3 regions of the Brevibacterium sp. 1718 genome follow, and region 2 is predicted to be linked to each of the others. Evidence: predicted binding sites of a transcription regulator. Region 2 holds the regulator's gene; each other region holds the start of a gene.

Region 1 (7,909 bases), 1.9 Mb from region 2:
GCGGACATGCATGGAAACGTGCAGGCATGGGGGATGCTCGGGATTCAAACCGAGGCCGCATTCGCCAGTCACCGACTCATCGTCACAGTTGAGGAGATCGTCGACGAGGCTGTCGTCCGCTCCGACCCGAACCGCACAATCGTTCCCGCGCACGTCGTCGATGCCGTCGTCGCCGTGCCACGCGGCTCGCATCCTCATTCGGTCCAGGGCTATTACGACCGCGACGACGAATTCTCGAGACAGTGGTCCGCGCTCGCCCGCGACGCGGCGGCGGTCCAGGACTGGCTCGAGACCAATATCCGCGGCACGAGCGACCACGATGAGTTCCTTGCCACCCTCGGATCGGAACATTTTGAGCGGATGGCCATCCACGACGCATATTCGACGCCTGTGAACTATGGAGGGCGAGCATGACATTGAGTGCTCACGACACCACTGAGACCCGGTCCCGCGACGAGCTCAGCGAGACCACAAGCAGCGAGGTCGCTGGCGACGTGGTCACCAGCAGCGAACTTCTCACCGTCCATTCGGCGCGGGCGCTGGCCGGACGCAACGTGGTCTTCGCCGGGCACGGCCTGCCCACTCTTGCCGTCTCTCTGGCTCAGCACACTGTCGCACCGGACATCGAGATCGTCTACGAGTCGGGAGTAACCGGAGCCAGGCCGCCGGTGATGCCGCGCAGCATCTCGGATTCGATTTTGGTTCCGGGGGCCGCCTCGGTGATGCCGATGACGCACCTGTTCAACTATGTTCTGCAAGGCCAGCGAATCGATGTCGGCTTCCTCGGTGCCGCGCAGGTCGACAAGTTCGGGAACCTGAACTCCACCCTCATCGGCGAGGACTGGGAGCACCCAGACAGCCGACTTCCGGGCTCAGGAGGAGCCATCGAAGCCATGGCGGGCGCAGCAGAGATCTTCCTCGTCATGCGCAGGCACACCCCGCGCACCTTCGTCGAATCCTTGGACTTCGTCACCTCCCCAGGGTCGAAGAAGGCTGCCGAGGCGGAGGTCGGATCCATGCCGGCGGGTTCCGGCGTGACCCACGTGATCACCGACCTGGGCATCATGACGCGCTTCGCTCGGGATGAGGAGCTCACTCTGACAGCCGTTCACCCCGGTGTCGACCCCGCCGAGGCGGTGCGGCAGACCGGATGGAACCTCCAGGTATCGACCGACCTCGAGACGACGCAGCCGCCGACTCCGGATGAGCTGGCACTGCTGCGAGAGACGCTCGATCCCACCCGGATCTACCTGCGCTGAACCGGAGCCCTCACCCGCTGACCGATGTCCGCGGGCAGCTGTAGGCGACAGTCGCCCACTATGGCTCCCTGCTGAGCAAGCGAGAATTCGAATCGAAGAAAGTTGAAATCATGTCAATGAAGACAAACGCACAGGTTACCTCCCCTCCTGATCCGAATGTGACTCGGCCCGAACTGCGCCGTGCCGCGTGGTCGTCGTGGCTCGGCAGTTCGCTCGAGTACATGGACTTCACCTTGTATACGCTCGCCTCGGCTCTGGTCTTCGGACCGCTCTTCTTCCCCAATGAGACTCCTGCGGTGGCGCTGATCTCCAGTCTCGGCGTCTACGGGTCCGGTTTCGTAGTCCGGCCGATCGGCGGATACGTCTTCGGACGAGTCGGGGACAAGCACGGACGTCGGATCGTCCTCATCGTCACTCTGTCGATGATGGGCATTGCCACCATGGGCATCGGTCTTCTGCCGACTTATGCGAAGATAGGCATCTGGGCGCCTATGCTGCTCGTCGTACTCCGGCTCGTGCAGGGGTTCGGAGCCGGAGCCGAATTGGCCGGAGCTTCGGTGCTCTTGGTCGAATCGTCGCCTGTGCGTCGCCGTGGGCTCTTCGGGGCGATCGTGGCGATGGGGACCAACAGCGGAATCTTCCTGGCCACTGTTCTGTGGACGTTGCTCACCCTGCTGCCGGACGAAGCTTTCCTCAGTTGGGGCTGGCGGGTGCCCTTCCTGCTCAGCATCGTCACCACTTTCGTGGCTCTGGCAATTCGTACGAAGGTCAGGGAGTCCCCGGTGTTCGAAGAGGCGAAGGAGCGCCGCGCCGAGGTGGCCGCGGACAAGAGCAATCAGCCGAGCATCCTCGTCGAAGCGCGTCGGTCGACGAAGTCGTTCCTGCTCGCCTTGGGCATCCGAATGGGAGAGAACTCCGCAGTCTACCTCGTCAAAGGCTTCATGGTCGGGTGGGTGGTCACCACGACGGGAATCGACTCCTCCATCGTCACCACCGGCATCATGATCGGCACCGTCATCGGCTTCGCGACTGTGCCGTACTTCGGCAAGCTCAGTGACAAGCTGGGTCGCCGACCCGTGTTCTTGGGGTTCACTCTATTCCAGATCCTCTTCGCGATTCCGGCCATGATCCTCATCGACACGGGCAACCCGATCATCATCGCGGCCGTCTTTGCGGTCTTCGTCGGCGGGCCTCTGCCGAATCTCTACGGTGTCGAGTCGAGCTGGTTGGTCGAACTGTTCGGATCGAAGCATCGGTATACGTTCATGACCACTATCAAAGAGGTCGGATCGGTCGTCTCCGGCGGTCTGGCGCCGGTGATCGCGGCCTCGCTCGTCGCCGTGATCACCGACTCATGGTGGCCCGTTGCGATCGTTCTCATTCTGTTCGCCAGCTGCGGCCTGCTCGGTGCGCTCTTCGCGCCCGAGACCCGTGGTCGCGACCTCACGACTGAAGTCGACGCAGTGGACGAACGGCAACCGCTGCAATAGGCAAGGGCCGGGACCCCGAGATGGGCGAGGGCCGGGACCCTGCGATACGCGACGGCCGGCCCGGTGAGGTGGACTACGACCAGCCCGCTGGGGTAGGCGACGGCCCTACCGCCGAATCGCGGTCCGCAGTTGCGGCGCGGAGGCGCTCTGCCACCAGTGCTGTCGCTGCAGCTCTGCGTTGAGAGCGATGCCACAGGCTCCGTGGGGCGTCATCAGAACGGTGGGGGATCGACCTCGAGGTCGTGGTCCCAGTTCACTGTCTTGGAGACGAAGCGGTAGTCCCAGGGATCGTCGGCCCCAGTGCCCTGGGGGTCTGCAGCGTCCTCAGACTGCGAATTGCTTTCGAAACCGGTGAGGTTCGGGCCAGCGGCGGTACGGGCGCTGCGCTTGTCGGGCTCATTCGGGTCGAAGTCGATATCGTCGATGTCGAGCTTGGCAAGACGCGCCCATCTGACGACTCGGGCGTACTTCGCGTTCCCCGTCAGCTGCTTCACCGTGAGAGTGTTGGAGCCGGTAGGGAGACTGCGCTGGTGGTCAGAGTTCGCCCAATTGAGGCAACGCTCCAGCCGCAGCCGCTTGATTTCTGCCTGCTGCTCCCGATACGCCTCCGACAGCCGACGCTGTCGGGCCGCGCGTTCCTCCCGTTGGCGCTTCTCTTCGTCGCGTTGACGAATCGTCGACTCGCCAGGCATGAGCTCGAGCACCCTTGGTGCTGCGGGAACCATCGACCAGGGCAGTTTCCACCGCTTGAGACCCAGTCGTCCCAGGGAATCGAACTCGAGCGCTTGGGCAACATTGATCGGCTGGCCCGGCGCCGACACAGTGGTCGAGATTCCGTGCTTGAACTCGTAATCGAGCTCACCGGATTTGGGCATAGTGACCCGAAGGCGGCCGGCGGTCTTCAACGCATGATGCTTCTTGCACAGAGGATGAAGGTTTCCGAACCGAGTGAGACCGCCCTTGAGCGGATCCAAATAGAAGAACGGAACGACATGGTCGATCTCCGACTTCTCAGCCCGACGAACACAGCCGGGAACGGTGCACACTGTCCACTGCTCGACCAAGGTCTTCCGAAGATCCCTGGGGACCTGGTAAGTGGTCGCTTTGGCGTCGATGGGAGTGCCGGTGGCGGGATCGGTGAGGATCCGCTGGATGCTCTTCGACCGGCCGGCGATGTTGCGAGCCACCTCGACGGGTACCGGTGAGCCGTCGGCGAAAGTGCCGGGCAGGTCCGAGTCTCCAGTGAGCGAGAGGAACGGAACGGTCACCACGGTGGCGGCCTGATGCGACAGCCACCACGCGCTTGTGGGCATACGCAGCTTGACGACATATTCAATGGGACCGTCAGGGTCCTCACCTTCGACGCTGCAGTCGGGTCGGAAAGCCGAACCGTTCGGTCGGTTGGCGACAGAGAATCCGTCGGACGACTCTGTGCTGCTGTCGGACGAGCGCCTGGCGGACGACCCTGTGGCGCTGTCGGCCGAGTCCGAAGCGACGTGCTTCGCGAAGTCGGCGACGGCGTCGTCGGAGTCCATATCCGGAATGAGCTCGCCGTCGGTGTCGAGCAGCGACTTCTCTTCGGCAGTTTGGATACCCGTGATCGGGTCGACCGAAATGACCTTGACCTTGAGCTCCGGGACTGGCCGGGTGAACAGATCGTACTCGAGCTGAGAGATGGAGCGGTCATCGCTGATCTCAACGCCCACAGGCAGATTGAACGCCGACTTGTTCTTTCCATGCACGGCCAGCGCCATGCCCTGGATTCGGTTGTAGCAGGCGAAGATCTCCGCTGAAGGCCCGCTGACGGTCAGGCAGGCGGAGCCGTCCTTATAGCCTTCGACATCGACGCGGCGACGCTTAGTGGCGAGTTCGGTGTTGTCGACCGGCGGAACGAGCAGGGCGATCATCTTCGCCAGATCCCGGCGCAGGGTCTCGCAGGTGATATCGGCGCGCCTCGCGGCCAGGAAGATGTCGAGCTTCGGAAGGAAGTCGAACGCGACATCAGCACACTGGCGAGCGACCACATCGACATGTGCCTGGGCGAACTCTCCGGCGCGGACACGGTCGGCGAAGCGCGGCAGACCATAGAAGACCGCCATCGCGCCGGTGAGCTGACGGTAGGTACGGGCAGTGTTGGTCCCCAGCACTGTCGAGATCTCGACGAGGTCCTCAGCGTCGACATTGTCATAGACCCATTTCGAGAAGCAGATGCCCTCATCGAGCTCCGGGAACTCGGGCAGAACCTTCGCCTCGGACTCAGCCGCATTGCGCAACTGTTCGCGGGCGAAGTCGGCATCATAGAGCACAACTGTCGCGGAAGGTGAGCCGCCGGTGCCGGTCTTGTCGTCCGCTGGCGACGACGCGCCGTTGGGCGACGGCGCGTCCTTGGTTGAAGACGCGCCCTTGGGTGAGGTCTCCGACTTCTCCGCAGCGCCGAAGACGGTGTTCTCTTCGGACTCTTTGGCGCGGCGATCAAAGGATGCGGAGATCGTCTCGCAGCGAAACGGTTCGGAGCCCTCGGGCATGGGCAGTTCGAGAGCGATGAAGACCTGTTCCAACACAACTGAGGAGACGGACTCGAGGAGGGAGAAATGGGCACGGTCGGAAGCGACAGCGTTCTCGGCGAAACGAGACATGCTTGATTCGAAGCGGATGGCGAATCGGGGCGACGGCTGTGTCACACCCGGCTCGTCTGCCTGGTCGGGGGTCGAACGGTTGGTGGTGCCCTTCATTGCTCTTTCACCTGCCTCGGACTTCGTTGTCGGGGAAGTGGTGCTGACTTGAAAAGCTGTTAATCAGATCTTAGCCGATCAAGCTGGCATTCACAATAGCAAAAAGAACAAAGATTCGAATAAGTTTCGATGTCATATTGATAGTGAATTGATTCTCTACTTATCATTGCACTCGGTGCTGACATGAGGGCGTTCGGCCTCGTTCGGCCAGGTCAGGGGTTGTTTTGCGCCGGTCCAAAGGTCTGGAGAACATGCCACCGGAACGGCGGTACAGCCTCGGTGGGGGTCGGGTTTTCGGGTGAAACGGGTCACAGCATCGGTTATGATGATCGAGCTGTCGGATGCGACCCATGAGGTCGGTACTCGCCTCATGCGAGCCGTATCCGCACTGCGCGCAACCGCGTCGCCCTTCACCTAGGGCCATGTCGCGGGCCGCGTCGACGTCACCGCACCATCCTTCACTGGTGACCAGTTCTTCGCCCAGACCATCGCCTGCGCTCACGGTCGACCGTGAGCGCGCTGGCCGACGTCCAGACGATCACTGCCGGCTGCACCGATGATCCGATCATCGAACGGAGTGCTCGCCCAACCGAGTGCTCACGAGCTTCGTAAGCTCGCGAATCGCCGCCGCTTCAACCACGAGGATCAACCATGACGACCACCGCTCACAACTCCGCCGCCTCCGACCAGGGCTCGAAGGGCCCGATCACCGACGCCGAGATCTTCGAGGCACACGAAGGCGGCAAGCTCTCCGCCGAGCTCACCTCACCGCTCGAGACCCAGCGCGACCTCTCGATCGCGTACACCCCGGGCGTGGCCAAGGTCTGCACCGCGATCAAGGACGAACCGCAGCTGGCGCGTACGCACACTTGGACCGGCCGACTCGTCGCGGTCATCTCCGACGGGTCGGCTGTGCTCGGCCTCGGTGACATCGGTCCGGCCGCCTCGCTGCCGGTGATGGAGGGCAAGTGCGCCCTGTTCAAGTCCTTCTCCGGGCTGAATGCGATTCCGATCGTACTCGACACCAATGACACGGACGAGATCGTCGAAACCATCGTCCGCATGGCCCCGACCTTCGGTGCGATCAACCTCGAGGACATCTCGGCTCCGCGCTGCTTCGAGATCGAAGACCGGGTCAAGGAAGCCCTCGACATTCCCGTCATGCACGATGACCAGCACGGCACCGCGGTCGTCGTCCTCGCCGCGTTGACGAATGCTCTGCGCGTGGTGAAGAAGTCCTTCGAGTCCGTCCGCGTCGTCGTCTCCGGTGCCGGTGCTGCCGGTGTGGCCGTGGTGAAGATCCTCGCCGACGCCGGCGTGAAGGACATCGTCGTCCTCGATTCCAAGGGAGTCGTCGAATCCGGCCGCTCCGACCTGACCGAGACCAAGCAGTTCCTCGCCGAGTCGACGAACCCGCGCGGAATCTCCGGTGGGATCGGCGAAGCCCTCGACGGTGCCGATGCCTTCATCGGCGTCTCCGGCGGCGCCATCGACGAGGCGCACCTGGCCAACCTGGCCGACGATGCGATCATCTTCGCCCTGTCGAACCCCAACCCCGAGGTGGTCCCAGACGTCGCCGCCAAGTACGCCACCGTGGTGGCCACCGGGCGCAGCGACTTCCCGAACCAGATCAACAACGTCCTCGCGTTCCCCGGAATCTTCCGCGGCGCGCTCGACGCCGATGCCAACGAGATCACCGACGATATGAAGCTCGTCGCCGCTCGTGCGATCGCCGATCTCGTCGGCGATGATCTCGAGCCCGGTTACATCGTGCCCGGTGCGCTCGATTCGCGTGTCGCTCCGGCCGTCGCCGAGGCGGTCGAGAAGTCCGCGCTCGAGGCCATGGCCAAGCGCTGACGCTTGGGTTCGGCAAGTCCGCACACAGTTGAGGGGCGGGTGAAGATCACTCTTCACCCGCCCCTCAGCTGTGTGCCGGTTGCTGATTGCGTTCCGCTCCAGGCCGTGTGCCACAGGTGGTCGGGCGCCAGTGGCCGTCGGTTGGCCAGCGGAGGACTGCCGCCCATGCCAGGCAGACGCGGTCGGAACTCAGTCGTCGGTGACGGTGATGGTGACGTCGATGTTGCCGCGGGTGGCGTTCGAGTATGGGCAGACCTGATGGGCCTTGTCGGCCAGCGCCTGTGCCTCGGCTTTGTCGAGGTGCGGGAGGGTGACCTCGAGTTCGACAGCGAGCTGGAACCCGCCCTCATTGTTCTTGCCGATGCTCACTCGTGAGCCGACCGCAGAGTCGTCGACGTTCGCCTTGGCCTGACCGGCCACGAGGCGCAGCGCCGAGTGATAGCAGGCCGCGTAGCCGACCGCGAATAGCTGCTCGGGATTCGTGCCGTTGCCGCTGCCGCCCATCTCCGCGGGTGTGGCGAGATCGACGTCGACCTTTCCGTCGTTCGTGCGCCCGTGGCCGTCGCGGCCT
Region 2 (7,909 bases):
CGAAGCGCGAGATCATCTCGGCCGTCCACTCGGGGTTCTCGAGAGCAGCGGTGCCGATGTTGACGCGCTCGGCTCCGGTGTCGAGTGCGCGTTCGAGGCTTTCGGTGTCACGGATGCCACCGGAGAGTTCGACCTTGATCCCCACGGCCTTGACGACCTGGTTGAGCAGATCCGAGTTCGAACCGCGCCCGAAGGCGGCGTCGAGGTCGACGAGGTGGATCCATTCGGCGCCGCGGTTCTCGAAGTCCTGAGCGGCGTCGATGGGTGAACCGTAGTCGGTTTCGGTTCCGGCTTCGCCCTGGACGAGGCGGACGGCCTTGCCGTCGGCGACGTCGACAGCGGGAAGGAGGACCAGCTTGTTCGAACTGTCTGTCATTGTGACCTTTCTGCCAGGGTGCCACGGGGTTTGAGGCAACCATAGTCGGTGTGCTCGGTCAGGAGCTGAGTGAGTCTGTGGGGTTGGTGCCGGAGCTGCCGGTGCTGCCGGGATCGCTGCCCGGGTTGCTGTCGGCGGCGAACGAGGCGAGCCAGTTGCGCAGGAGCCTGGCGCCCGCCTCGGCGGATTTCTCGGGATGGAACTGTGCTGCCCAGGTGGTTCCGTCTTCGACAGCGGCGATGAAGTCATTGCCGTGGCGGGCGGTCGTGACCGTCGCGTTCGCCGGCGGCTCGGTCGCGGCGTAGGAGTGGACGAAGTAGAAGCGTTCGTCTCCGATTCCGGCGAACATGGCCGAGTCTGCGGGAGCGTTGACCTTCGACCATCCCATATGCGGGATGACCGGCGCTTCGAGGCCGGTGACGGCTCCAGACCACAGACCGATGCCCTCGGTCTTGACTCCGTGTTCGACGCCGCGGGCGAAGAACACTTGGAGGCCGACGCAGATGCCGAGCAGCGGTCGACCCTGTTCGTGGCGTGCCCGGATGAGGTCGACTCCCCCGACGTTCTCCAGTCCGGCCATCACGGCCGAAAACGCGCCGACGCCTGGGACCAGCAGTCCGTCGGAGTCGTTGATGACATCGTGATCGGCCGTGAGAGTGACCTCGGCGCCGGCTGCGGCGACCGCTCGGACGGCGGAGCGCACGTTGCCGGCACCGTAGTCGAGGACGGCGACAGTCGTCATCGCTTCGCCCCCTTGCTCAGCACCGACCAGATCCTCCACAGGGAGAACCCGAGGACGATGGCACCGAGTGCGGCGACGACCCAGGCGATGGTGTTCCCACCCAGGGCCAGTGCGATGCCGAAGGCCATCACGAGTCCGGCGAGGACGGCGGCGATGATCCACAGCAGCGCGGTGCGTGCCATGGCGGCCCGACCCGGGCTCATCGTGGCCGCACTGGCCTGCAGCTTCGTCATCGACGAGGTCGGGATATTGCCTTCGACGTCCTCTGCTGCAACGGTTTCGAGCAGCAGACCTTCGAGCACATCGGGCAGGTTCTTCAGCGCCAGCCCGGCCGGCACATCGGACTCCCGGGCACCGTGGCGGAAGTGGCCGGCGTCGATCTGCTCTTCGCTGCGCACGAGGAGGAGGACCTCATGTTTGCCCGCGAGCTTCGAGATCGCGGCGGCCGCCTCGTTGCCGGCTTTGACATCCGTGTCGGCGAGCACGATTCCGCTGAACTCGCCGATCGGCACGATGGTGCCGGAGATGTTCGACAGCACGCAGGCGGCGGCCAGCTGTTGGGCGACCCCGAACGGGGTCACGATGACGGTCGTGCTCACAGGACTCCCTTGGTGCTGGGAACGGAGTTGCTGCGCGGATCGGTTTCGACGGCCTCGCGCAGCGCGCGGGCGAAGGCTTTGAACTCGGCTTCGACGATGTGGTGCGGGTCGCGACCGCGCACCAGGTCGAGGTGGACGGTCAGTCCGCCGTTGAAGGCGATCGATTCCAGCGAGTGGGAGGTCATCGAACCGGTGAAGTGACCGCCGATGAGGTGGTACTGCTGGCCCTCGGGCTCGCCTTCGTGGACGAAGTAGGGGCGGCCGGAGACGTCGACGACGCACTGGGCCAGGGCCTCGTCCAGCGGCACGGCGGCGAAGCCGTAGCGGCGGATGCCGACCTTGTCGCCGAGCGCTTCGCGCAGGGTCTGACCGAGCACGATCGAGGTGTCCTCGACGGTGTGGTGGACGTCGATGTGCGTGTCACCGGTCGCGGTGATGTCGAGGTCGATCATCGAGTGCTTCGACAGGGCGGTGAGCATATGGTCGAAGAACGGCACGGAAGTCGAGATGTTCGAAGTGCCGGTGCCGTCGAGGTTGACTGACACGGACACCGTGGACTCGGACGTGGTGCGTGAGTTCTGGGCCTGCCTCATGGAGTGCCTTTCGTCGGGGCGGCTGATGACGGGGTCGGAGACTGCGGACGGTCCGCGAGGACGTCCGGTGATTCGGCGAGGATATCGTCGATGGCGGTCAGGAACGCTTCGGTCTCTGCCTCGGTGCCGGCGTTGACGCGGGCGTAACCGGTGATGCCGATATCGCGGATGAGGACTCCGCTGTCGAGGAGCTTCTGCCACAGCTCGGCCGGTGAGGCGATGTTGCCGAAGAGGACGAAGTTCGAATCGCTGTCGTGGACGGTGAAGCCCGCCTCGGCGAGGTGGCTGGACATCCGATTGCGCGAGTCGATGAGACGGTCGACATTGCCCAGCAGCAGCTCAGCATGTTCGAGAGCCGTGCAGGCCAGCACCTGGGTGACCTCGGACAGGTGGTAGGGCAGGCGGACGAGGCGGAGGACGTCGATGAGCTCGGGTGCGGCGATGGCGTAGCCCAAGCGCAGGCCGGCACAGGCGAAGGCCTTGCTCATGGTGCGGGAGACGACGAGGCGGGGCCGGCCCTCAAGCAGAGTCATCGCCGAGGACTTGGCTGGGCGGGAGAATTCCGCATACGCCTCGTCGACGATGACTATCCCTGCGCAGTTGTCGTAGGCGGCTTCGATGACGTCGAGGCCGATCGAGGTCCCGGTCGGATTGTTCGGGGTGCACAGGAATACGATGTCCGGATTCGCACGAGCCACCTCGGCGGCGACCGTCTCGGCATCGAGGGTGAAGTCGTCCTTGCGTTCGACGTGCTGCCATTCGGCACCCGTGCCCGTGGTGATGAGCGGGTGCATCGAATACGAGGGGGTGAACCCTAAGACGGTGCGGCCCGGACCACCGAAGGCCTGGACGATATGGCTGAGCACTTCGTTCGAGCCGTTGGCGGCCCAGATCATGGAGGGATCGAGGTCGACGGAGTCTCCGGCGCGTTCGTTCACACCGTCCAGATAGGTGACGAGGTGTTCGCGCAGTGCGGTGAATTCGCGATCGGGATATCGATTGAGTCCGGCGAAGTGATCGTCGACGGCGGCGCGCATGCTGTCGACGACGACGTCCGGAAGCGGATAGGCGTTCTCGTTGACGTTGAGCTGGACCGGCACATTGAGGTGCGGAGCCCCGTACGGCTTGAGGCCGACGAGGTCTGAACGCACTGGCAGAGAGTCGATGTTTCCCACGGCGATCATTCTACCGAGAGGCCCCCGCCGCCCGGGCGGCGGGTCGGGCATCGAGATCGGCCGGTCGGCTCACCCGATCGAACGGGTCAGCGCGCTGCCGGTCGGGCCGGCGCCATGCCGGTCGAGCAGGGTTTGACCTCAGCGGACGGGGACGTCGAGGGTCTGTCCCGGGTGAACCGTCGGGGTGTCCAGGTGGTTGATCTCGACGATATCGGCAACGACATCGCGGGTGTCGCGGTCGATGCCGAGATTCGAAGCCACGGTCCACAGCGATTCGCCCTCCCCGACGACGACTGCCTCGGCGTCGATGCCGATGCTCTCCGTCTCCGATTCGGCGACGGCAGCGGCCGAGAACGACTGGGTGGCGAGGAGGACCGCCCCGCCGATGACGACGAGAGCGACGAGCAGGGTTCGGAGAAGGCGCACAGCCTGGCGTCCACGAGGGGTCAGGTGCAGCTCGGTGTTCTGTGCAGACATCGCATTACCTCTTTCATTCGTACGATTCCACCAGTAATCGGTAGAACGTCTGTTCTATTCAACATGCCAATCGAACAAATGTCCAGTCCAACTCGAACATCTATGCGACAATGAGAGGGAACCAGCGTTGTTGATTGATCTGTCAGAACCATCTCAGTCGGCACTGACACGAGAATTTCCGAAGCGGAGATCACGGCGTTCAGCGGCAGGGAATAGAACGAAGGGGAACGAGCAATGGTTCAGAACAAACGAGGCAGAGGCAGGCCTCGCAACGAAGATGTTGCCAGCGAGATCGCTGCCGCTCGCACCGATGACGACGTCGTCCAGATCCCTGAGGGGTCATCCGGTGAGGGCGATTTCCGCCTCACTCCCCGGCAGCGTCTCGTGCTCGAGACCATCGAACGCGCGGTCGTGACCAACGGCTACCCGCCGAGCATGCGCGAGATCGGCAAGGCCGCCGGACTGGCCTCCCTCTCCAGCGTCGCCCACCAGCTCTCCCAGCTCGAACGCCTCGGCTATGTCCGCCGCGACCCGAAGCGCCCGCGTGCCATCGAAGTGGTCAATCCGTTCGAAGAGGAAGAGGCCGAACGCGCGAAGTACGAGGAGCTGGCCAACAACACCGTGCAGGTGCCGGTCGTCGGACGCATCGCCGCCGGTGGTCCGATCCTGGCCGAGCAGGAAGTCGACGATGTCTTCTCCCTGCCGACCCAGGTCGTCGGCTCCGGTGAGATGTTCCTGCTCAAGGTCGTCGGCGATTCGATGATCGAAGCCGCCATCTGCCACGACGACTGGGTGGTCGTGCGCAAGCAGCACACAGCTGACAACGGTCAGATCGTCGCCGCCCTGCTCGACGGCGAGGCCACCGTGAAGACGCTCAAGCGCAAGGCCGGTCAGCAGTGGCTGATGCCGCAGAACGAGAACTACGAACCCATCGACGGCACCTACGCGCAGATCATGGGCCTCGTCGTCGCCGTCATCCGCCGCCTCTGATCTTCCGTCGGCTCTCCGCAGTCTGAACACAAAGGCCCGCGACCGAATCGGTCGCGGGCCTTTCTGTCATCCTTCATCGGTTTCGGCCAGCCGTGCCAAGCTCTTGCGGACGAGACCGGAATTCGTCGTCGGCCACATCCTCGGCATCGAATTGACGAGGAACCCGGCATACCGGGCCGAACGCAGCCGCGAGTCGAGCACGGCCACCACTCCCCTGTCCTTGGTCGACCGGATGAGGCGTCCGGCACCCTGAGCCAGGCGCAGGGCGGCATGCGTAGCCGACACCGCCATGAATCCGTTGACTCCCCGCTGGTCGGCATCGCGTGCCCGCGCCTGCATGAGCGGGTCGTCCGGACGTGGGAACGGCAGACGGTCGATGATGACCAGGCGGTTCGTCCGTCCCGGCACATCGACTCCCTGCCACAGTGACATGGTTCCGAACAGACAGGTCTGGTCGTCGGCCGTGAATTGGGAGACCAGCGCCGGCAGGCCGTCGTCGCCTTGGAGCAGGATCGGGAAGTCGAACTTCGTCCGCAGGTGTTCGGCTGCCGCGTTGGCCGCCGCCCGCGAGGAGAACAGGCCCAGTGCACCGCCGTTCGAGGACTCGACGAGTTCTGCGAGTTCGGTCAGCGCTTCCTCGCTCAGTCCGCTGCGTCCGGGTTTGGGCAAGTGGGAGGCGACATAGAGGATTCCCTGTTTGCCGTAGTCGAAGGGAGATCCGACATCGAGGCTGTCCCATTTCGGGGCGTCGGGTCCGAAGAGTCCCAACGAGGCTGCCACCGCGTCGAAGTTCCCACCGAGGGACAGGGTCGCCGAGGTGGCCACGACCGTGGATTCTTCGAAGATGCCGTTGCGCATGGTGCCGGCCACGCTCAAGGGCGCGACGACGAGATTCGTCGTCTCTTTCTCCCGGAAGGTCGAGCGCGACAGCCAGATGACGTCGTTCTTGCCCGGATCGCAGAAGCGTTCGGCGAGTTCGAAGATCTCCTGGCAGCGTGCCTTGGCCATCTGCCGGCCGGCATCGGCGTCCTCGGTCTTGCCGCCGATGTCGTTGATGATCTGGCGGGCGGAGTCGCGGATCTGTGCCAGGGCCAGTCCGAGCGCCTCGCTCATGTGGAGGATGAGTCCCTCGGGCACCGAGGCCTGCGCACGTTCGAGAGCCGCCGCGGCGGAGTCGAGCAGTGACACGACTCCGTCCTGGACGGTGGTGTGTTTGCGTACCGAGCTCGTCGCGGCCGAGAGCATACTCGTGTTGATCTGCCCGGACAGGGCGCTGGTCACCCGGTCCTTGAGTTCGTGGGCCTCGTCGATGATGATGACATCGTGCTCGGGCAGCACGTTCGATTCCCCGAAGGCGTCGATGGCCAGCAGGGCATGGTTCGTCACGACGATATCGGCTTCGGCGGCTTTGTTCCGGGCGATTTCGGCGAAGCATTCGGTGAACAGCGGACAGTTCGAACCGAGGCAGTCGAAGGCGTTGACGGACACCTGTGACCAGGCACGATCGCTGACGCCGGGCAGGAGGTCGTCCCGGTCGCCGGTGTCGGTGGTCTTCTCCCAGGTGCGGATCCGCTGGATCTCCTCCCCCAGACCGGAGCGTTCGGTGGGTTTGCGTCCCGCCTCGGCGTCGGCACCGAGGTCGAAGAGCATGCCCTCGCCCTCGTCGGGGTACCCGCCGGCGAGCTTGTGCTTGCACACATAGTTTCGGCGGCCTTTGAGCAGTGCCGCCCGGGGCAGCGGATCGAGGTCCTTCTTCACGGCCTTGAACAGCCGGGGCAGGTCGCGGTGGATGATCTGCGTCTGCAGGGCCAGGGTCGCCGTTGATACGACGACCTTCCCGCCGGTGCGGGTGACGTACTCGGCTGCAGGCACCAGGTAGGCCAGCGATTTGCCGGTGCCTGTTCCCGCCTGCACGAGCAGATGGATTCCCTTGTCCAGCGACGAGGCGACCGCCTGCGCCATCTCCTGCTGACCCTCGCGTGGCGATCCGCCGATGGCGCCGACGGCGGATTCGAGGAGGGTGTCGACAGTCTTCACTCGTCGATGACCAGGTCCGGACGTTGGAATTCGCGCAGTTCGTCGACGAGCTCGGTCGGCACCTTGGCCTGCAGGCTGGTGCCCTCCGTGCCGTGCGATTCGTGTTCGACCGTACCGAGGGCGTAGATCTTCGACACGAGGTCACCGCGTTCATAGGGAATGAGCACGGTCATGTCGATGTCCGGGACGGGAAGGCGGTCCTCGATGGCCTCGATGAGGTCGTCGATCCCTTCCTTCGACACGGCAGAGACGAACTGGGCGTCGGGATACTCCGCGCGCAGGCCGGTGGTCACGGCCTCCTCGGCGATATCTGCCTTGTTGAACACGAGGAGTTCGGGGATGTCTCCGGTCTCGACGTCCCCCAGGACGTCGCGCACGGCTTGGATCTGTCCGTGCGGATCCGGGTGGGAGGCGTCGACGACGTGGAGGAGCAGATCCGAACCGGCGGCTTCCTCCAGGGTCGAGCGGAAGGCCTCGACGAGCTGATGGGGCAGGTTGCGGACGAACCCGACGGTGTCCGTGTAGGTGAAGACGAGGCCGTCGGCGGTCTTGGCCTGCCGGACGGTCGGGTCGAGGGTGGCGAACAGGGCGTTCTGCACCATCACCTCGGCGTCGGTGAGCAGGTTGAGCAGGGAGGACTTGCCCGCGTTCGTGTAGCCGACGATCGCGACTGAGGGCACGTGGTGGCGGGCGCGGTTCTTCCGCTTCGTCTCCCGCGAGGGCGCCATGGCGTTGATCTCGCGGCGCAGCTTCGACATGCGCGTACGGATGCGGCGACGATCGAGTTCGATCTTCGTCTCACCGGGTCCGCGGGAGCCGATTCCGGCACCGCCGGCGACACGGCCGCCGGCCTGACGGGACAGCGACTCACCCCAACCGCGCAGTCGCGGCAGCAGGTATTCGAGTTGGGCGAGTTCGAC
Region 3 (7,909 bases), 1.3 Mb from region 2:
CGAGGTCGGCCGGCGGCTCCCCGCGGGCGGAGAACACCGGATTCGCGGTCTCGGTGCCCTGCCCCCAGATGGTCCGCGCGAAGTCCTCGGATCCGGGTCCAGGATTCGCAGTGCCGTCGAGCTGGCCGAAGAGGTTCCGCTGGGTCTTCCCCTCCCCTGCGCTGCCGTAGGCACGTCGAAATCCGTCCCGCTGCCAGGCCACCTCGGCGAACGATCGCGAATCCTTGAACAGCATGCGCCTGGCATGTGCCAAGGTCAGCGGGTCGTCGCCGCAGATCTGCAGGAGCAGGTCGCCCTGGCAGCGGTCCTGATCGAGGCGATCGATCGAGAACGCTTCCAAGGGCTTCAGCCAATCCGGGACGTGCTCCCTTCCGGCCAGCGCCACCAGCTCGGATCCGAACCCGAAGGTCACCGTCAGTCGGGCAGGGTCGACGGCGAGCTCGGATTCGGAGTCGGCCAACGGGGCCTGCCCCTGCGTCAGCGCGGCTGCATCCGCGGTGAGCAGCCGCAGCCAGCGCACCGCTTCGGCGGCCTTGATCCCGGGCCCCAGCGTGAACGCGATGAAGTGCGCGAAGGCCTGCGGCGGGGTCTCGACCCCGGATTGATGAGTGCCGTAGAACGGCTCGGTCTGCGGCCCGTTCGCCCCGTCCAGATCTCGCCGAGGCGGCCCACCGTCGCCGCCGCTCCCGCCCGGAGACCCGGCGCCGCGGCCGAGTGCGAACCCGGCCGTGGCACCGACGACACCTGCGCCGCCGGCCGCGGCCGCCGAGGTCAGGAGACCTCGGCGGCTGAAGCCGGTGCAACCAGGCTCAGTGGTCACTGTGGTCTCCCTGGTCGGAGTTCTCGTGCTCTTCGCTGTCGGCGCCGGTGTGTTTGCCGTCGTCGCCGTGCTCACCATGGTCGCCGTGGTCGTCGCTGGAGCCTTCGGCCTCACCGGGCGCGTAGTCTTCCTGGGCTCCGGAGTACTCCTTGGCCACGGCCGTGACCTCGACGGTCTCGTCATCGGCGGTGACGAGATCGAGCTTGATCTGCTCGCCCGGCTTGATCGCCTTCTTCAGTCCCATGATCATGATGTGATCGCCTCCGGGCTCGAAGCGGAGGCTCTCCCCGGCCGGGATGGTGAAGCCGCCCTTCTTCTCCTGCATGGACATTCCGCCCGAGCCGTCGCCTACGGTTTCGTGGAGTTCGACCATCTCCGCGTCCGCGTATTTCGCCTCGACGAGGTTGATGTCGGCGTCGGTGTTGTTCTTCAGCTCCCCGAAGACCGCAGTCATTCCGTCGTCGGCGGCCTTGACCCATGCGCCGTCGAAGCTGAGCGCTTCGGCGTCGACCGCGCTTTCCGAGGATTCCGCCGAGGTGGAGCTGCCGCCGTCGGTCTGTGTCGAGCCGGCGGCCTTGCTGTCGTCTTGGCCGCAGCCTGCCAGGCCGATGGCGACGGCGATGGGCAGGGCAAGGGCCAGGGTGATGTTCTTTCGCATGATATCTGCACTTTCGTCATTCAGGTGCTGTCGAGCACATGTCGGCGCGCGCCGCGGTCACCTGTTGGCACAGGCAGTCCCGCGTGTCCCCCGCCGTCAGACGACGAGGATCTTCGGTCGCAGAGTCTCTGCTGCCCGAAGCTGCGGGCGCTGAGCCGCATCGCGTTCGTCCGCCTGTGTGCAGGGAACGCGGCTGACCGGCAGCGCTTTCGTGAGCCTTTGCGCAGGTCACAGTTGCCTGCGCGCAGCTCGTGCGAGTGCAAGTGCGCAGGGCATGTGCTGGCCAGGGTGCGGGTACGTGTCCTCTGCGCGCAGCGGTGTGCGCGGACGTGTTCGACTATCACCGAGGGGCGGCGCGCCGCCGTCTGGGCGGTCGCCCGAAGATGGATGGTCACCCGGGAAACCAGGTGCGGGTCGGCGCTGCAAACGCCGATTGGGATGTCAGCCGAACGCGGGCGGGCCGCGGCGGTAGTTCGGGCCGACCACCGCCGATGTGACCGGCTGCGGCACCCGGAACGAAGCGCAGAGCTTGCGGAACGGTTCGTCGGCCAGGACTCCGGCCGCCTCGTCGAGGGCTCGCAGTGCGCCGATCACCGGGCCCAGTGCCAGCTGCAGAATGCTGAGGACGATGTCCTCACCGCGTTTGAGGATCACGGCGGTGACGAGGACGGCGACGACGTGGGCGATGATCATCCCCACCGAGGTTGCCCCGTGGCTCGCATGTCCGAGCGCGGACGCGGCAGGACCGAGATCAAGAGTGCCAGGGGCTGGCACGATGTGCCCAGCGTGGGCGTGGAGGGCCGCCTCGGCGGAAGTGGATCCGGCACCTGCAGCTCCGGCCTGCCCGCTTCCGGATTGAGCGGTTCCCGCGTGGGCCCCCGCATGAGCGAAGGTGTGTGCAGACCAGCTCATCGTCAGGTGCATGAGCACCTGCCCGAGGCCGAGCAGGCCCGCCAGAGTCAGGTAGCCCAGGCGCCTGCCGGCGACGATCATCGCCGCCCAGAGGACGAGAACGAAGACGACCACAGTGCCCGGAATCGAGACGCCGCCACCGGCACCGAGGTGCATGAGCAGGGCGAGGAGAGTCGTGAAGAGGGCAGCGAAGAGCGCACGTACGGATTTCGTCCATCCGGTCATGGGCCCTCCTCTCAGCTCGCTCCCACATTCTACTCAATGTAGAACAATTTCGGGAAGGCGACTGAGCCTACATCCGCAGCCAGGTATCGGCGGTCTTCTTGACCATGGCACCGGCATCAGCGGCAGCATCCCCCCAGGCGACGAGGTTGCCATCGGGGTCAGTGGTGGAGTCGGAAAGGACGACGACGTCGAAGTTGCACACAAGACCCGCCATCGCCGAGGCGTAGACGGCTCCGGGGGTGCCCGCCGAGGACGCGTCGGCGCCGGCGATAATGATCCGGTCGACGGAGAGGTCATGCAGACCTGCGGCCAGATCGTCGACGCCCTCGAACACATCCGGGCTCTCGGATCGGAGCACGAGATCCTCCTCATCGGGGACGAAGATGCTCAGCTCCTCATCGGGAGTGTCGGCGAGGTCGGCCTTCGTCGACGCGAAGATGAGCACACCGCCCACAGCGCGGGTGCGGGTGACGATATCGCCGAGGGTCTCCATGGCGTCATCGCTGGGGTAGCTGGCGTCGTCGGTGTCAATGAGGAGCAGGGCATCCATACTCCAATCGTGCCACGACCGACTGACACATTCGAAGCCGGTTCATCTCGGCTGCGGCCGACACCACTCCTGACCTGCATGGACTCAAAGAGGCTTGTCAACATTCTCGAACTGTGACGAACATCAGATTTGTGTTCGAAACTTTTATCGATCACCTATGGCTTTCCACGTATTATGAGCGTACACTGGATTCCAACAACAACGATGTTGGTGAACGGAATTCATCCCCATGACCCTCACTCCCGAACGCAGCTCCGATCATTCCGATCGGAACGCCGACAACTCCTCGCAGACCAGCGGACACCCGCTGCTGGCCGACGAGGAGTGGGCAGATCTCAGCCGCTTTGCGCCCGAGGTCACCTCTTCGATCACTCAGCTGATGAGCCTCAAAGATGAGCTGCGCTCGTTCGATCGCCCCATGGGACCGGATCAGGCCATCATGCTCGCCGATGGGGTCGAGGCGATCACACGCATCAACGATGCATTGTCGACGCTCGCGCTCTCCGTCTGCGAACGTGTCGGAACACCCAGCGACTTCGGCGCCAAGTCGACGAAGTCGCTCATCGAGAACCGATTCAACCTCACCGGCGCGGAGGCGAATCGCCGCACCGATATGGCCAAGAACCTCGGCGGACGCGTCGACATGGCCGGACAGGCTCTGCCGCCTCTCTACCCTGTCGTCGCAGATGCGCTCCATGCCGGCACGATCTCCGCCGCCCAGGCGTCTGTCATCGAAGACTGCATGCGCAAACTGCCCACGTGGGTCAGTCAGACGGTCCGCACCGACGTCGAGACACGCTTGGTCGACAACGCACCCAAGGTCCGTCTCAAGGACCTGCGCGAGATCTTCGGCAAGCTCATGGGCTATATCGACCCGGACGGCGCAGAGCCGAATGACTCGGCCGACCGCTCTGCGTACAACATGTCCATGCGCGCCAAGGCCAACGGCGACTGGGAGCTGCGTGGACTGCTCGACCCCGTCACCGGCGGCACTCTCAACGGACTGCTGACCTCACGGATCCAGTCTGCGGGAGAAGCCGACAAGACTGGCGTCGACTCGGCGACCGGCGCCTCTGAGATCGCGGCCGCGGGCAATCCCGCCACCGTCACCGCTGCTTCTGAGGAGACGAGCTCGCCGCTGCCAGACAAAGAGCTGCTTGAGATCGTCGACGCGGTGCTCTCCGGTGACCGATATGACGCGAAGCGAGTTCCGACACCCGATCTCAACGCAGCTCGCACGAGCGGGAATCCGGCTGCCGTCCCCGGCGTCGGCGTTCGTGAGGACGGCGGATTCGTCGACGTCAGCGCCGAACAGCCCTCGGCGCGCGAATGGATCTACGAACGATTCGCCGGCCTCGTCACGACGATCGACAAGCAGCGGACGGCTGCAGGAGCGCCTTATGCTCTCGTCATCAACGCCACCGCCGAAGATCTGGCCAAAGGAACAGGACACGGAACCACGGGCGCCGACAATCCCATTCCCATCAAGGAACTGATGAGAAACGGCCTCAACGGCTCGCTGTTCTTCCACCTAATGAGCGACAGGGCCAAGACGATGCAGGTGGCCACAGAACAGCGCTTCGCCAATCGCAAACAGTTGGCAGTGATCACCGCCCGTGACCGAGGTTGCACCTTCCCCGGCTGTGACGCCCCTCCCGGTTGGTGCGATGCCAACCATGTGTTTCCATGGTCGCTCGGCGGAAAGACGGAGATCAACAATCTCGCGCTGCTCTGCAGCTATCACCACCACCTGCTCGACCGCACCGCCTGGGACACGGTGATGCTCTTCGACGGGCGACCGGCCTACATTCCGCCTGCCGCAAAGGACCCGGCTCGTAAGCCGATCCTCCACGCCCGCTTCATCGCGGACGACATCGTCGACTCCCTGTTCGACAAATAGCCGCCCCAACTTTCAGGGGACAGCTGTGCCCACTTTCCAGCTTCGGCCGGGTTCAGCCCACTTTCCAGGTTCAACTCGGTTCAGCCCGGTTCAACTCGATGCAACTCGGTTCAGCCCGGTTCAGGCGGGTTCAGTCCCCCAATGAAGAGGCTCGGATGCTCATGTCCTCATCGAGGAGCAGGAGGTCAGCCGGCATTCCGGGAGCCAACAGGCTTCCGGCACCGGCGGCACTGCCCGCCGCCTGCAGAGAATCACCCGGCTCCGGCACTCCGCCCACCGCACGCAATGGAACGAATCCTGCGGACTGCACAGCGTCGAACGGGCTGAGTCCCACCTCGGCGACGGCCCGCTTCACAGCCTCGTCCATCGTCAACGTGGACCCCGCGATGGCGCCCTGAGTGCCATCCGCGGTAACCAGACGAGCCACCGAATCCTTGACCTCGACCGGTAGCGAACCAAGGTGATAGCTCCCATCGTGCAGGCCGGTCGCCGCCATGGCGTCAGTGATGAGAGCGATGCGCCCGGGCACGAGTTCGTGGAGCATACGCGCGACCGGGGCAACCACGTGGACGCCGTCATTGATGAGTTCGACGGTGACATGCTCGGCCTCGGCCGCGGCAAGGACCGGCCCCGGAGCACGGTGATGGATTCCGGGCATCGCATTGAACGCGTGGGTGAGGATGCTCGCCCCCGCCTCGAAGGCCTGCGCGGCCAGCGCATAATCGGCAGCCGTGTGACCGACGGCCACACGCACCCCTGCCGCAGAGAACCGACCGATCGCATCGAGAGCACCGGGAAGTTCGGGCGCGATGGTGATCTGGCTCAGAGTTCCATCGGCCGCCTCGAGGATTGCTTCGACCGCCTCCGGAGTCGGCGATGTGAGCACTTCGGGCGCATGCGCACCTTTGAAATCCGGGGACAGGAACGGGCCTTCGGCGTGCAGGCCCATGACCATGGCCCGCTCACGGACGAGTCCGGCGCCCGCGCGCAAGGACTCACACAGCCCCTCGATCGTGTCGGAGACGTAGGACAGAGCGAGCCTGCCGGTGCCGTGGGCCCAATGCACGTCGAAGATCGCATCGATCCCCTCGCTCCTGTCCTCGGCGCTCGCACCGCCCGCACCGTGACAGTGGATATCGACGAACGCGGGAGCCACGTATCCGCCGGCGGCGTCGATGACCTCACCTCTCGCCGAGGCGGCCCTGTCCTTCCAGCCGTCCCCGCGGCCCCGTGCCGTGACCGTTCCCTCGGCGACCGCGATCCACGTGTCCGCGGTCGCCTCGGTGAACGTCGCCCGATCGCCGTCGAGGATGCACGCATTGTGGATGACCGCCTCGGCGGGGATCTGTTCGGTCTGTGTCATCAGGGTCCTTCCATCGCTCTGCGAACGCCTCATTCAGGGTACGGAATCAGTTGGTGAATTTGCCCCGCAGCAGGGTCTTGGCGAGTTGGGTCTCGTCGGGCAAGGTGCCGACGGGTGTTGTGCCGACAGATCGGCTGTCGGCTCGCCCCAGGGTGCGAACGAACCGCTTGCCGCCTCGCCCCAGGGGCGCCGACAAACCGGTAGCCGCCCCGGCGCGGGGCGCGGACGAACCGGTTGCCGCGCCCACCTCAGGAAACCGACGAACCGACTGCCGGCTCACCCCAGTGTGCGAACTCGGTTCGCGTCGATGCCGAGCACATGCGTATCGAGGAACGCGAGCACGGTGCGGTACCAGACCTCGGCGTTCCCGCGGCCGAGGATCCAATGCCCCTCGTCGGGGAAGTAGAGGAACCGATGCTGAGTGTCGCCATCGGCGTCGAGGGGAGTCTTCGCCCGAGTGAGAAGATCCAGCCACAGCTCCTGACCCTGACCGATCGGTACCCGGTAGTCCTTGTCGCCATGGATGACGAGCATCGGCACCTCGATGTCATCGGCGAACAGGTGCGGCGAATACTGAGTCGACTGCTCCCGCATCGCCTGATCCCACGACGAATTGTCCGTCGTCCGCCCCATCGACGTGGTGTTCCACAGAGAGGCGTGGGTGACGACGCACTTGAACGCGCTGCCGGTATGCCCGGCCACCCAATTGGCCATGTATCCGCCGTAGGACCCGCCGGCCAGGGCGACACGTTCGAAATCGATGTCCGCCCTCTCACCTGCGGCCTCGGTCAGCGCCATGATGTCGGTGAAAGGAGTGCCGCCGAGCTGCTGCTGACCGCGATCGATCATCGCCTGCCCGTAGCCGGTGGAGATCGCCGGGTCCGGCAGCAGCACCGCATAGCCGGCAGCCGCGAAGGGACCCGGATTCCACCGGTAGGTCCACGCATTCCACGACCCCCACGGTCCGCCGTGGGCGAAGACGACGAGCGGATGCGGCCCCTCCCCTTCCGGAAGCACCAGCCACGCACGGATCGGCGTGCCGTCCTCGGCACGGACCTCGACCTCGGTGAGGGTGCCTTCCTCGTCGAGCACCGTCGCGGGGTTCGCGAGCTCGCTGATGACCCCGGTGCGGAGGTCGACGGAGATCGGCAGCGGCGCGACATCAATCGCCGAGGCGGTCGCCACGACCGTGTCCTCGCGCAGGGCCAGCCCCGAGAACGAATACTTCTGATCGGCGCCCCCGACGAGCCGCCGAGGCTGAGCATCATTGATGTCACCGATGAAGATGCTGCCGCGACCGTGATCATCCGCGGTGGCCACGATGGTCGAATCGTCTGCCCAGATCGGGGAGAACCAGAAATCACCATCCGGCCACACAGGATTCAGTTCCGCGGTCTCGAGATCGAGGACCATGAGTTCGGCCGCGAGGTTGGTCTGCGGAGTCCAGTTCTGTACGCGAGTGACCAGTGCTTTCGTCCCGT

The links. The regulator LexA, encoded in region 2, represses DNA repair genes until DNA is damaged. The targets are predictions, from matches to a motif close to TCGAACANNTGTTCGA.
Region 1: the regulator LexA is predicted to act here: its motif matches at 5,585-5,600, upstream of ACOZ9V_RS03345 (HNH endonuclease signature motif containing protein).
Region 3: the regulator LexA is predicted to act here: its motif matches at 3,289-3,304, upstream of ACOZ9V_RS17675 (DUF222 domain-containing protein).

Annotation. Positions count from the first base shown of each region.
Region 1 is NZ_CP186550.1:784,979-792,887, forward strand. It holds gene ACOZ9V_RS03330 (CoA transferase subunit A) at 1-414, shown strand, start outside; gene ACOZ9V_RS03335 (CoA-transferase subunit beta) at 411-1,259, shown strand; gene ACOZ9V_RS03340 (MFS transporter) at 1,418-2,749, shown strand; gene ACOZ9V_RS03345 (HNH endonuclease signature motif containing protein) at 2,962-5,481, opposite strand; gene ACOZ9V_RS03350 (NAD(P)-dependent malic enzyme) at 6,133-7,338, shown strand; gene ACOZ9V_RS03355 (organic hydroperoxide resistance protein) at 7,528-7,909, opposite strand, start outside.
Region 2 is NZ_CP186550.1:2,643,276-2,651,184, forward strand. It holds gene priA (bifunctional 1-(5-phosphoribosyl)-5-((5-phosphoribosylamino)methylideneamino)imidazole-4-carboxamide isomerase/phosphoribosylanthranilate isomerase PriA) at 1-376, opposite strand, end outside; gene hisH (imidazole glycerol phosphate synthase subunit HisH) at 435-1,118, opposite strand; gene ACOZ9V_RS11880 (hypothetical protein) at 1,115-1,717, opposite strand; gene hisB (imidazoleglycerol-phosphate dehydratase HisB) at 1,714-2,310, opposite strand; gene ACOZ9V_RS11890 (histidinol-phosphate transaminase) at 2,307-3,485, opposite strand; gene ACOZ9V_RS11895 (LysM peptidoglycan-binding domain-containing protein) at 3,624-3,962, opposite strand; gene lexA (transcriptional repressor LexA) at 4,197-4,952, shown strand; gene ACOZ9V_RS11905 (ATP-dependent DNA helicase) at 5,019-6,989, opposite strand; gene hflX (GTPase HflX) at 6,986-7,909, opposite strand, start outside.
Region 3 is NZ_CP186550.1:3,929,676-3,937,584, forward strand. It holds gene ACOZ9V_RS17655 (Dyp-type peroxidase) at 1-820, opposite strand, end outside; gene ACOZ9V_RS17660 (copper chaperone PCu(A)C) at 810-1,478, opposite strand; gene ACOZ9V_RS17665 (hypothetical protein) at 1,920-2,615, opposite strand; gene ACOZ9V_RS17670 (isochorismatase family protein) at 2,683-3,165, opposite strand; gene ACOZ9V_RS17675 (DUF222 domain-containing protein) at 3,395-5,065, shown strand; gene ACOZ9V_RS17680 (N-acetylglucosamine-6-phosphate deacetylase) at 5,196-6,428, opposite strand; gene ACOZ9V_RS17685 (alpha/beta fold hydrolase) at 6,705-7,909, opposite strand, start outside.